DNA from 2 places in the Lentilactobacillus terminaliae genome. Region 2 is predicted to be linked to the other one. Evidence: predicted binding sites of a transcription regulator. Region 2 holds the regulator's gene; the other holds the start of a gene.
The links. The regulator HrcA, encoded in region 2, represses chaperone genes, less so after heat shock. The targets are predictions, from matches to a motif close to TTAGCACTCNNNNNNNNNGAGTGCTAA.
Positions count from the first base shown of each region.

Region 1: groES (co-chaperone GroES) is a predicted target of HrcA. The motif match lies at 3,302-3,328, and genes of this name have one in related genera.

Region 1 covers NZ_CP168151.1:772,399-779,098, forward strand. Annotated here, with positions in the region: gene tsaD (tRNA (adenosine(37)-N6)-threonylcarbamoyltransferase complex transferase subunit TsaD) at 1-394, shown strand, start outside; gene abc-f (ribosomal protection-like ABC-F family protein) at 440-2,383, opposite strand; gene O0236_RS03880 (redox-sensing transcriptional repressor Rex) at 2,556-3,188, shown strand; gene groES (co-chaperone GroES) at 3,364-3,648, shown strand; gene groL (chaperonin GroEL) at 3,694-5,310, shown strand; gene O0236_RS03895 (APC family permease) at 5,480-6,700, shown strand, end outside.
Region 2 covers NZ_CP168151.1:1,152,880-1,159,579, forward strand. Annotated here, with positions in the region: gene dnaJ (molecular chaperone DnaJ) at 1-328, opposite strand, end outside; gene dnaK (molecular chaperone DnaK) at 426-2,276, opposite strand; gene grpE (nucleotide exchange factor GrpE) at 2,300-2,869, opposite strand; gene hrcA (heat-inducible transcriptional repressor HrcA) at 2,888-3,928, opposite strand; gene ribF (riboflavin biosynthesis protein RibF) at 4,043-5,005, opposite strand; gene truB (tRNA pseudouridine(55) synthase TruB) at 5,022-5,927, opposite strand; gene rbfA (30S ribosome-binding factor RbfA) at 6,036-6,386, opposite strand; gene infB (translation initiation factor IF-2) at 6,400-6,700, opposite strand, start outside.

The DNA.
Region 1 (6,700 bases), 380 kb from region 2:
TAGCTTTAGTGGTTTAAAGAGTGCTTTCATCAACACTGTTCACCATGCGGATCAAATTAACGAAACATTAAACCGTTGTGATTTGGCAACTAGTTTTCAACAAGCTGTCGTCGATGTATTAGCTGATAAGACTAATCGTGCGTTAAAACAGTTCCCAGTTAAGCAACTTATTCTTGCTGGTGGAGTGGCTGCAAATAAAGGGCTTCGTGAACGATTAACTGATGAGCTAACTAATTTTCCTAACACTGATTTAGTATTAGTTCCGTTATCTCTTTGTGGAGACAATGCTGCTATGATTGGAGCTGCTGGAGAAATGTTATATCGGCATGGAGTTCGCGCCGATGCAACTTTAAACGCTGATCCATCTTTAGAATTTGATTTAATCAATGATTAAAATTAAAAAAGCCATGACATTTTAAATGTCATGGCTTTTTGTTTACTATAAGTCTTCTAATTCCATACTTTTACTTTCCCAAAGTTCCTCTGTGTTTTCAATTTGTTCATTGATATTGTTGAGCTGATTTTGCAAATCAGCCGATTTTTGAACATCGTTGAAATTTTCTGGCAGGGTCATTTGAGATTCGACGTCATCTTTTTGAATTGTCAAAGTATCTAATTGTTCTTCTAATGCGGCAACTTCTCGAGTCAGCTTACGAACTTGTTTTTGGGCCTCTTTGTTGTTTTGATAATATTGTTTATCAGAGCTGACGGCTTGAGGAGCAGATTGAGTAGGTGCATTTTGTGATTCTTCTCGCTCCTTGTAAGCCAATTGTTCAGCTTTTTTATCAACATAATAGTCGTAATTACCAAGGTAAGCATTACTACCAGTGGCAGATATTTCGACTGTTGCAGTAGCCAACTGGTTAATAAAGTATCTATCATGTGAAACGAATAAGATGGTGCCTTCAAAGTCTCTCAAGGCACGTTCAAGCACTTCTCGGCTGTCAATGTCCAAGTGATTAGTTGGTTCATCGAGAATTAAGAAGTTATTGTGTTGCATAGCTAATTTAGTTAATAGTAACCGAGCTTTTTCACCACCAGATAAGTCCGCGACTAACTTGTCGACGTCATCACCTGAAAAGAGAAAACTACCTAGGATACCGCGGATATCACTTTCGTTAACAGTTGGATGATCGTCCCATAATTCATTGAGAACCTTTTTATTTTTGTGCAGACTTTGCTGTTCCTGATCATAATATCCAGTATCAACGCCGGTTCCAAAACTAATCGTTCCTTTGATTAAAGGAATTTTTCCTAAGATACTTTTAAGTAGAGTGGACTTACCAACGCCGTTAGGACCAACTATGGCAATTGCCTGGTGTCTTTTGACTTCTAAGTTAACCGGTTCGCTTAATATATGGTCATATCCGATAGCGGCGTCTGATACCTTCAAAACATTCTCACCACTTTTTTTATTAGTGGTAAATAAAAAGCGGGCTACTTTTGTGTAATCTACTGGTTTTTCGATCACATCCATTTTTTCTAGCTGTTTTCTGCGGGCCTGAGCTTGTTTAGTAGTTGAAGCTCGCACGATGTTTTTGTCAACGAATTCTTGAAGCTTGGCAATTTTAGCTTGTTGCTTCTCATATTCGCGCATCCTGGTCGTATTGCGCAGTTCTTTTTGATTTATGAAATCAGTGTAATTACCTTGATAATGAGTAAGGGTTTTATGCGCCATTTCATAAACTTCATTAACGATTTGGTCGAGAAAATATCTATCATGAGAAATAATCAGCAATGATCCAGCATAATTTTTGATGTAGCCTTCCAACCAAGTGATAGTTTCAACATCCAAATGGTTTGTAGGTTCATCTAAAATCAGTAGGTCAGGTTTCTCTAACAATAGTTTTGCAAGTGCCAGTTGAGTTTTTTGACCTCCTGATAATTCGTTGATGGGGTGGTCGTAGTCTGCTTCACCAAAGCCGAACCCGTGGAGAACACCTCGAATTTCGGCTTCGTACACGTAACCACCGTTTGATTCGAAGTCAGCTCTCAAATTGTCATAGGTTTTTGATATCTCAGCAAACTCTTCTTCACTCATTGTTGAGTTGTCTTGACTTATTTGCACTTCTAATTTGTGAATTTTGCTTTCGGTTTCTTTTAAAGAATCAAAAACAGATTCCATTTCATCATAAATTGTTTTATTTGAATCTAATCCAGTATCTTGAGCTAGATAACCGATAGTTAAGTTTTTCTTCTCAGAGATTTGGCCTTCGTCTGCGGCCATTTCTCCCATAATAATTTTTACTAACGTTGACTTGCCGGCACCATTTTGGCCAACAAGGGCAATTCGACTTTTTTCCTGGATATTTAAGTTAACTCCGGAAAAAATATTCTCGCCATTAAAACGTTTTGCAATGTCTTGGACCTGCAAAATAATCATGCGGCATCCACCTTTCTGAGTACTAATATTCTAACACATATCAAGATTTTCGGAAAAAGTGCAATTAATATTTGAATTTATTTTCACAAGCGGTAATACTATGGTAGAATAATTAAAGAAGTGAGTTTCACAAAGTTTTTTAACAATCAATAGATGTAAGGAGGAGTTATTCGTGACGGCTGAAAGCATTCCCAAGGCAACCGCTAAGCGATTACCAATATATTACCGTTATTTAAATATTCTCCATGATACAGGAAAAGAAAGAATTTCTTCAACGGAACTTGCTGACGCTGTTCAGGTTGACTCAGCAACTATTCGACGTGATTTTTCTTATTTTGGAGCATTAGGTAAACGGGGCTATGGCTATGATGTTGATAGCTTACTTAGCTTTTTTAAACAAATTCTAAATCAAGAACATCTGACTAATGTTGGATTAGTTGGGGTTGGTAATTTAGGCCATGCCTTATTGAACTTTAATTTTCACAAGGATGGTAATGTTAGAATTTCCGCAGCTTTTGATTCAAAGGATGATATCGTAAATACCATCCAAGATGGGGTTCCAGTTTACCCAGTTAGTGATTTAGCTGATCAATTGCAAGAACAACAAATTCAGGTGATTATTTTAACCGTACCATCTGATTACGCACAAGGGGTTGCTGATCAAGCAGTAGCCGGAGGAGTTCGCGGGATTCTTAATTTCACACCAATTAGAATTTCAGTTCCAGACCAAGTGCTTGTTCAAAATGTCGATTTAACTAATGAATTACAAACATTAATTTACTTCATTGAAAACTTCAGCAAATAATTTTTAGCCCGAGCGAATTTACCGCTGGGGCTTTTTTTGTATTCATTTATGAAGATTTTTTGGTGTTGAGGGTTGCATTTTAGAGCGGATAATAATATTATTAATGTCAGTGATTAGCACTTCTGACAAAGGAGTGCTAACGTTGCTAAAAATAACTATTTATGGAGGGACTAACGTGTTAAAACCATTAGGAGATCGCGTTATCATTGAAACGCAAGAAGAAGAAGAAAAAACAGTTGGTGGAATTGTGTTAGCAAGTAACGCAAAAGAAAAGCCTCAAACTGGTAAGGTTGTTGCTGTTGGCTCTGGTCGAGTTTTGGACAACGGTAATACTGTTGCCCCAATCGTTAAAGCTGGGGACGAAGTAATGTTCGATAAATATGCAGGTACTGAGGTTGAAGACGGCGACAACTCCTATTTAGTTTTACATGAAAAAGATATTGTTGCTATCGTTGAATAGTTCCGTAAAAAATTAAAAAAATATTTCATGAGGTGAATTTAAGATATGGCAAAAGAAATTAAGTTCTCTGAAGATGCTAGAACAAAGATGCTTGCCGGTGTCGACAAGTTAGCAAATACTGTAAAGACTACTATTGGTCCTAAGGGACGCAACGTTGTTTTGGAACAAACTGCTGGTAACCCAACAATTACTAATGATGGTGTAACTATCGCTAAGTCAATTGAATTACCAGATCATTTCGAAAACATGGGTGCAAAGTTAGTTTCTGAAGTTGCTTCAAAGACTAATGATATCGCTGGTGATGGTACAACCACTGCCACTGTTTTGACTCAAGCAATCGTTAATGAAGGTATGAAGAACGTTACTGCCGGTGCTAATCCAGTTGGTATCCGTCGCGGAATTGAAAAGGCTACTAAAGCCGCTGTTGAAGCACTTCACAACATGTCACATGATGTTGAAACTAAAGATGATATTGCACAAATCGCATCAATCTCTTCAGCTGACGCAGAAGTTGGTAAGTTAATTGCCGACGCTATGGAAAAAGTTGGTAACGATGGTGTTATTACTATTGAAGAGTCACGTGGTGTTGATACTAGCCTTGATGTTGTTGAAGGTATGCAATTCGACCGTGGTTACTTATCACAATACATGGTTACTGATAACGAAAAGATGGAAGCAGATTTAGATAATCCATACGTTTTAGTTACTGATAAAAAGGTTACTAACATTCAAGATATTCTTCCATTGCTTCAATCAATCGTTGAACAAGGCCGTTCACTTCTTATCATCGCTGATGATATTGGTGGTGAAGCTCTTCCTACATTAGTTCTTAACAAGATGAGAGGAACATTCAACGTTGTTGCTGTTAAGGCACCTGGTTTTGGTGATCGTCGTAAGGATCAACTACAAGATATCGCTATTTTGACTGGAGCTACAGTTATTACTGATGATCTTGGTTTGAACCTTAAGGACACTACTATTGATCAACTTGGTCAAGCTGGTAAGATCAATGTAACTAAGGACTCAACTATGATTGTTGAAGGTTCAGGCGCTAAGGATCAAATCAACGCTCGAATCGAAGAAATCAAGAACCAAATTGAAACTACTACATCTGACTTTGACCGTGATAAGTTAAAGGAACGTCTTGCTAAGTTATCTGGTGGGGTTGCCGTTGTTCGTGTCGGTGCTGCTACTGAAACTGAATTAAAAGAACGCAAGTACAGAATCGAAGATGCTCTTAATGCAACTCGTGCCGCTGTTGAAGAAGGATTCGTTCCTGGTGGTGGTACTGCATTGATCAACGTTATGGAAAGTATCAATAACGTTGAAGCTTCAGGAGACGAAGCAACTGGTGTTAAGATCGTTCGTCGTGCACTTGAAGAACCTGTTCGTCAAATTGCTGAAAATGCCGGAATCGAAGGCTCAGTAATTGTTGAAAAACTTAAGAATGAAAAACAAGGAATTGGATACAATGCCGCAGAAGATAAGTTCGAAGATATGATTGCTGCCGGAATTGTTGACCCAACCAAAGTTACTCGTTCAGCTCTTCAAAACGCTGCATCTGTTTCAGCATTGTTATTAACTACTGAAGCAGTTGTTGCTGATGAACCAAGTGACGATGCACCACAAGCACCAATGCCAGCCCCAGGAATGGGAATGTAATTTAATATTTACAATAAATTATGGGCGCTCATATATTGAGCGCCTTTTTTATGTTATTGTAGATGTCAGAAGAAGCGATAGGGCTTGTTTTTATAATCAATTTGGACTATTATTTGTTAGTTCATAATTAGTGTAGTGCAATTATTAATTTTAAAGGAGTTAACTCATTATGTGGCGATATATAAAACGGCTTCTAATTGGGAAACCGTTAAAAACTGCCGATGAAGGTGGTCAATCGTTAACAAAATTCAAGGCTTTGGCCTTATTGTCATCTGATGCGTTATCATCAGTTGCATATGGTACCGAGCAAATTACAACTGTGTTAATTACACTATCTGCAGCGGCCATGATGTATCAAATTTGGGTTGCTGCGTTGGTTTTAGTACTGTTAGCTGCAATAACACTGTCGTATCAACAAATTATTCACGCTTACCCATCTGGTGGGGGTGCATATGTTGTTGCCAGTACCAACTGGGGCAAGTCAGCAGGATTAGTAGCCGGAGGATCACTGTTAGTTGACTATATGTTAACTGTGGCGGTTTCAACCACCTCTGCTACTGAAGCTATTACTTCAGCGATTCCATCTTTGTATCAGCATCGAGTTTTGATCTCGTGTATGATCGTGGTTGGTATTATGCTTTTGAACTTACGAGGAATGCGGGAGTCGGCTTCATTCCTGACTTTACCAGTTTACTTGTTTATTTTGATAATTTTAGGAATGATTATTTACGGAATTTTCCAAATTACCACGGGTCATATTGAATATCACGCAGCGGCTAACGTTGGTTCGCCAGTTGCTGGTATGACCTTAATTCTGTTCTTTAGGGCGTTTTCTAGTGGTTCTTCGTCACTTACTGGGGTTGAAGCCATCAGTAATGCGGTGCCAAACTTCAAACAGCCTAAGAGTAAGAATGCTTCTGGAACATTGGCTATTATGGCCACGATTTTGGCGGTATTCTTTGGTGGAATCACATTCCTAAGTTTCTACATGGGAATTGCACCTAACGCTCATGTCACTGTTCTTTCACAAATTGGTGAGGGCGTACTTGGACATGGACTTCTATACTACCTATTGCAACTTTCAACAGCCATGATTTTGGCAGTGGCTGCTAATACCGGTTTCTCAGCATTTCCAATTTTGGCCTACAACCTGGCCAAAGATAAGTATCTTCCTCATGCATACCTAGATAAGGGTGATCGACTTGGTTACTCTAACGGAATTATCTCATTGGCATTGGGTGCCATTATCTTGATTCAAATCTTTAATGGTAAAACTAATTCATTGATTCCATTGTATGCAGTCGGAGTGTTCGTGCCATTTACGTTATCTCAATCCGGAATGATTATCCATTGGTTCCGTAATCGTGGTAAGAGTTGGCCACTAAAGATG
Region 2 (6,700 bases):
GCTGGCCGCCACCACCGCCAAAAAATTGACTAAAGATATCATCAAACCCAAAACCGCCACCAAAGTCAGCGCCACCTTGTGAGTAGCCGCCGCCACCGAATCCTTGTGGTCCTTCTGCAGAACCATATTGATCATAATTAGCGCGTTTTTGAGAGTCACCTAAAACTTCGTAGGCTTCAGTAATATCTTTGAATTTTTCTTCAGCATCTGGTGCTTTATTAATATCTGGATGGTATTTTTTTGATAATTTTCTGTAGGCGTGCTTAATGTCGTCTTCAGAAGCATCCTTGGATACACCAAGAATATCATAATAATCTTTGTTAGCCATGCTAAACTCCCGTCTTAGTTACTTTATCATCCTTGACAGAATACCATATTTTAACAAAAAGCCAAAGCTCATCGGCCTTGGCTTTTTGGACAATTAATTATTTTTTGTCATCGTCGACTTCTGAGAAGTCACCGTCAACGGTACCGTCATCCTTGTTACCATCAGCAGAACCTGCATCAGTAGCGCCATCACCGGCTTGACCATTTTGGGCTTGGTCTTGATACAACTTAACTGCAAGATCTTGAGTGATCTTAGTAAGTTCATCTTTCTTAGCCTTCATGTCTTCGATGTTATTGTCTTCACGAGCTTTCTTTAAAGCATCGCGAGCATCGGTAGCCTTCTTGATTTCGTCTTCAGAAACTTTGTCCTTAACTTCTTCCAAGGTCTTGTCAGTTGAGAACAATAATTGATCAACTTCATTATTTAAATCAGCAGTTTCCTTACGTTGCTTATCTGCTTCTTCGTTAGCTTGAGCATCTTTCATCATCTTTTCAATTTCTTCATCAGACAAACCAGATGAATCTTTGATGGTGATCTTTTGTTCCTTACCAGTTCCCTTGTCCTTAGCAGAAACATTAACAATACCGTTCTTATCGATATCAAATGTAACTTCAATTTGAGGGATTCCTCTTGGTGCAGCAGGAATATCAGTTAATTGGAACTGACCTAAAGTCTTGTTGTCAGCAGCCATTGGACGTTCACCTTGAAGAACATGGATATCAACGGCTGGTTGATTATCAGCAGCAGTTGAGAACACTTGTGACTTGCTAGTAGGAATAGTTGTGTTGCGGTCGATCAACTTAGTAAACACACCACCCATGGTTTCGATACCAAGTGACAATGGAGTAACATCAAGTAAAACAACGTCCTTAACATCACCAGTGATAACTCCACCTTGAACAGCAGCACCTAAAGCAACGGCTTCATCAGGGTTGATTGAGTGGTTAGATTCCTTACCTGTCCAGCTCTTAACAGCTTCTTGAACAGCAGGAATTCTAGTTGAACCACCATTTAAAATAACTTGGTCAATATCGCCAACAGATAGGCCAGCATCTTTCAATGCGCTATCAAAAGGCACTTTAGTTTTTTCAACTAAGTCAGCAGTTAATTCATTGAACTTAGCTCTTGTTAAAGTTGTTTGTAAATGAAGAGGTCCATTAGCACCTGCAGAAATAAATGGAAGACTAATTTCTGATTCGGTAACACCAGAAAGATCCTTCTTAGCTTTTTCAGCAGCATCCTTCAAACGTTGAAGTGCCATCTTATCGTTAGCTAAATCAACACCGTTGGCTGCCTTGAAGTCAGCAACTAACCAGTCGATGATACGTTGATCAAAGTCATCACCACCAAGATGAGTGTCACCATTGGTTGAAAGTACTTGGAAGACACCATCGCCTAATTCAAGTACAGAAACATCAAAAGTACCACCACCCAAGTCATAAACAAGAACTTTTTCATCCTTGTCTTGCTTGTCCAAACCGTATGCAAGTGATGCAGCAGTAGGTTCGTTGATAATTCTTTCAACTTCTAGTCCGGCAATCTTACCGGCATCCTTAGTTGCTTGTCTTTGTGCATCATTAAAGTAAGCAGGAACGGTAATAACAGCCTTTTCAACTGTATCACCAAGGTAATCTTCAGCAAATCCTTTGATGTATTGTAGAATCATTGCAGAAATTTGTTGAGGAGTGTACTTCTTACCATCAATATCTACAGTGTAGTTTTCTTCACCCATGTGACTCTTGATTGAAACAACAGTGTTAGGGTTAGTGATTTCTTGTCGCTTGGCAACTTCACCAACTTGTGGTTGACCATCTTTAAACGCAACAACGGAAGGAGTTGTACGAGCACCTTCTGGATTAGGAATAATCTTTGGTTCGCTACCTTCTAGAACAGCTACGGCTGAGTTAGTAGTTCCTAAATCAATACCAATAATTTTATTACTTGCCATTTTATCGAATCCTCTTTTTTAAATTATTTTGCTACGACAACCATTGCGGGACGTAATACCCGGTCTTTTAATCTATATCCTTCTTGTAGGACCTGAACGACCGTATCCGCTTTATGATCATCACCAGCATCAACTGTTTGAATCGCTTGATGATACTTGGGATCAAAATCTGCTCCCTCGGCATCGATCTTTTCGACTCCGTTATCAAGTAGGGCTTTGTCAAGATGATCAGATACCATCTGAACACCCTGCTTTAATTGCTGACCACTTTCGTCTGAAACTTCAACACTTAATGCACGTTGCAAGTTATCGACAATAGGTAAAATATCATGAGCCAGTTGTTGACCATCATACTTAATCATATCAGCTTGTTCTTTTTTAGCGCGATTTTGAATATTTTTGATTTCAGCTTCTGCACGTAAATATTTATTTTCCATTTCATCTAATTGAGCCTTTAATTTCTCAATTTGATCAGTCTCCGGAGAACTCTCTGGTTCAGAAGTTTGATTATCAGTTGACTGATTGGAATCTTCATTTACAGCATCGTTGTTTTCAACTGGTTCATCAGCTGAATCATGCTTTTCTTCTGACAAAAAATCGCCTCCTTTGAATTATTCATGATCTTCATCATCATAGTAACCAAGAATTTTGCGGGTCATTTCTTCCCTGAGGGCACCCACAATCCCGATTACTTTGGCGTATGGCATTCTGGTAGGGCCAATTACGGCAATTACCCCGCGACCATATTCTTTCAGATCATACGTTCCAGTAATTAAACTATAGTTTCTCAACAAATCATTTCGCAATTCGTTGCCAATCCTAACTTCAACATCGCTAGATTCAGGATGAACTAATTGAGCGACCCCGTCTCCTGTATCTAAGAGATTATATAAAGGTTTCAAATAGTCAATGTCCTGACGGTCAGCAAATCTAAGCAGATTCAATCGACCACCTATGTGCACGCGATCTTTACCAACTTCATTGAGCATATCATCAAAGATATTCAAGAAGCCCTCTGGCGTTTGAACGTACTTAGCAATTAAAGCAGGAATCTCAAACTGAAGCTTGTTGACCACCTCGTTCAGTGGTTTGCCAACTAACTCCTTGTTAATAATATTAACAATCGTTTGCAATTGCTCTGGGGTAACGTCGTGCAACCTAACTACTTTATCCACCACGTGACCATTATCGATAACGATGATCGCCATTACTTGGCGGTCATCCAACCGAACCAGTCTGAATCCAGATAGCTTAATTGTCCTGTCTTGTTCAGGATTAAAGGAAACTGCCATGTAGCTAGTTAAATCTGATAATACCTTAGCAGACTCTTGGATTATCTCATCAATTCGGTTAAAGTCCCCATTAAATGAGCTCTTAATGAAATCTTCAGAGCTATCATCTAGTGGATCAGGTTGAACTAAATTATCAACATAGTAGCGATACCCTTCCATTGAAGGGATTCGACCAGAAGAAAAGTGGGTTTTAGTAATCAAACCTTTTTCCTCTAAAGTCGCCATTTCATTTCGGATGGTTGCGGAACTAACACTTGTCGGAAATTCATCAGACAGGAGTTTAGACCCCACAGGCATCCCATTCTTCGTGTAATCACGAATAATAATTTGCAAAATTTCTTTTTGCCTATCAGTTAACAATTTGAAATCACCTCTTTTTAGCACTCATAACCATCGAGTGCTAAGGCACATATATAATCTATCAAACCCACTACTATTAGTCAAGACATCTAGCGAATTTTTTAGCAAACAATTCTAATGAGTGCTAATTATTTCTGGATGACGCTTTAAATAGTCACGAGTGTATAACTCATCTTCATATAACTGTTTAGTCAATTGTTCTGTGGTTGCGAATTTTACTTCACCACGAATATAATCTAGCCAATCAACAGTGATTGTTTCTCCATAAATATTTTGATTAAAATCCAAAATATTTATTTCAATGGTCATTGGTAATTTATCTGAGAAAGTAACGTTGTGTCCTACCGATGCCATCGCAATATGTTGTTGATCACCAACTTGTACTCGAACAACATAAATTCCCACGTTTGGTAACCACTGCAGTTCAGAATGCTCAACATTAGCCGTCGGATAACCTAATAGCCTACCCACTTCTCGACCATGAACCACATATCCCTGAGATCTAAACGGACGACCTAGTAAATGAGTGGTCAAATTAACGTCGCAATCATCTAAGGCTTTACGAATTCTAGTTGAACTAACTTTCTCACCCTCAAATTCAATTGGATCAGCAGTAACAACATTGAATTTACCATCGCTGTAATCAGGAAGGTGTTTCATATCAGCTGTGTCTGTTCCGCCATACGTGTGGTCAAATCCGGCGACAACTGTAATTGCATTAAACCGCTTAATAAAATTATCAACGAATTCTTGTTCAGATTGAGCTTGAAAAGCATAAGTGTAATTGGTGTAGTAAACCCGATCAACACCCAAAGATTCAAAAATTCTCATCTTTTCTTCGTACATAGTTAAGTACCGCTTTTCGTGATCATTCAATTGTTTGTAAACAATCGCTGGGTGATGATCATACGTTAAAACGGCGAGTTTGGCACCTGATTTTTCAGCAATCTGTTTAGCTTTATTGATTACATCTTGATGACCCAAATGAACACCATCAAAGAATCCCATTGCTAATACGATTTTTTCTTTACTGCCAACATTATCAGCTAGAGGATAATGTAACTTAACAATTTCCAATTTCTTTCACCTTCAATTAATTTAAGAACATTTTATAAGGGCGATACTGCCTTTTGTTTTCATCAAATTGATAGAGCGCCTTCACTTGATTCTGATATTTTAGCTTAACTACCTGAGCGCTTGAATTCACTTCATCAATATCTAAGAACACGCCGTTAGAAACAAGCTGAAAAAGCTTATCAGACAAATCAACACTTGGGTATTGTGAAAGTGAATCATCAAGAGAAACTAAGTATTGGTCGATTTCTCCCGCTTCCATGGCCTCGGCCACTTCTGATAATTTCACACACTGGTCGATTGTGAAACCAGCACTCTTAATTCTTGTCAGTGAAGACATAACTGCTGGTAATCCAAGAGATTTACCAAAATCAACAGCAAGAGTTCTGACATACGTTCCCTTAGAACATCCTACTTCAAAGTAAATGGTTTGCTGCCTTTGTTCTTCATCGTAGACAGATGGAGAAGTTTGCTTGAAGTAATCAATGTGAATCGTTCGTGCTGGACGTTCAATTTCAATTCCTTCACGAGCATATTCGTACAATTTACGGCCGTTGATTTTGACAGCTGAGAACATCGGTGGAATCTGTTCGATATCACCAACCATATTTTCTAATGCTTCATCGATTTGTTGATCTGTAAATGGACTATCAACAGGTTTTGAATCAATAATATTCCCATCTAAATCCTCAGTATCATATGCAACACCCAAAGTAATCGATCCACGGTACGCTTTACCAGACTGCATCAACAATTCTGAGATTTTGGTTGCTGGACCGACACAAATCGGCAAAACACCATCCACGTTTGGATCCAGAGTACCTGTATGGCCAATTTTCTTGGTATGCAAAATTTTTCTCAGTTGACTAATACAGTCAAAACTAGTCATATTTTTTTCTTTAAAAAGTGGTAATACACCATTCATCGATGACTCTCCTGTAAGGTTTTAATCCAATAAATTATAGCACACGCTATCTTATTGATATGTATCAAAAAGAGATTTGACCATTAAATCTGCCAAATCTCCAAATTGTTATTGTTTTGAATTAAGTTCATTGATCAAACGATCAATTTTATCACCATATCGAACAGAATCATCTTGTTCGAATGTAATTTCAGGTGTTTTAAAAATACTCAAACGAGCACCTAATTCTTTTCGGATAAGGCCAGTAGCCTTTTCCATACCAGTTTGTGTCTTCTCTTTATCAGAAGCTTTGTCTGATAAGATGCTGTAATAGATTTTTGCTTGTTGCAAATCTCCAGTTACATCAACTCCGGTAATCGTCACTCCTTGAACACGAGGATCTCGTACTCGCTTCAATAAAATATCAGTGACTTCTTTTTGGATTTCTTGTTCAAGTCGACCAACTCTGTATTGAGCCATGAATAATTCCTCCTTATTCTACAGGAACTTCTTTCATTTCGTAGGCTTCTACGACGTCGCCCACCTTGATGTCATTGTAATCTTGGATAGTAAGCCCAAGTTCGAATCCTTGCTTAACTTCTTTAACATCGTCCTTGAAACGCTTCAAACTGTTCAACTCGCCGTCATAAATAACAACACTATCACGGATAAGGCGAACTTTACTATCACGTTTGATGACGCCGTCAACAACCATTCCACCCGCAATTGTACCAACTTTAGAAGCTTTATAAGTTTCACGAACTTCTACCGAACCAGTAATTTCTTCTTTGTAT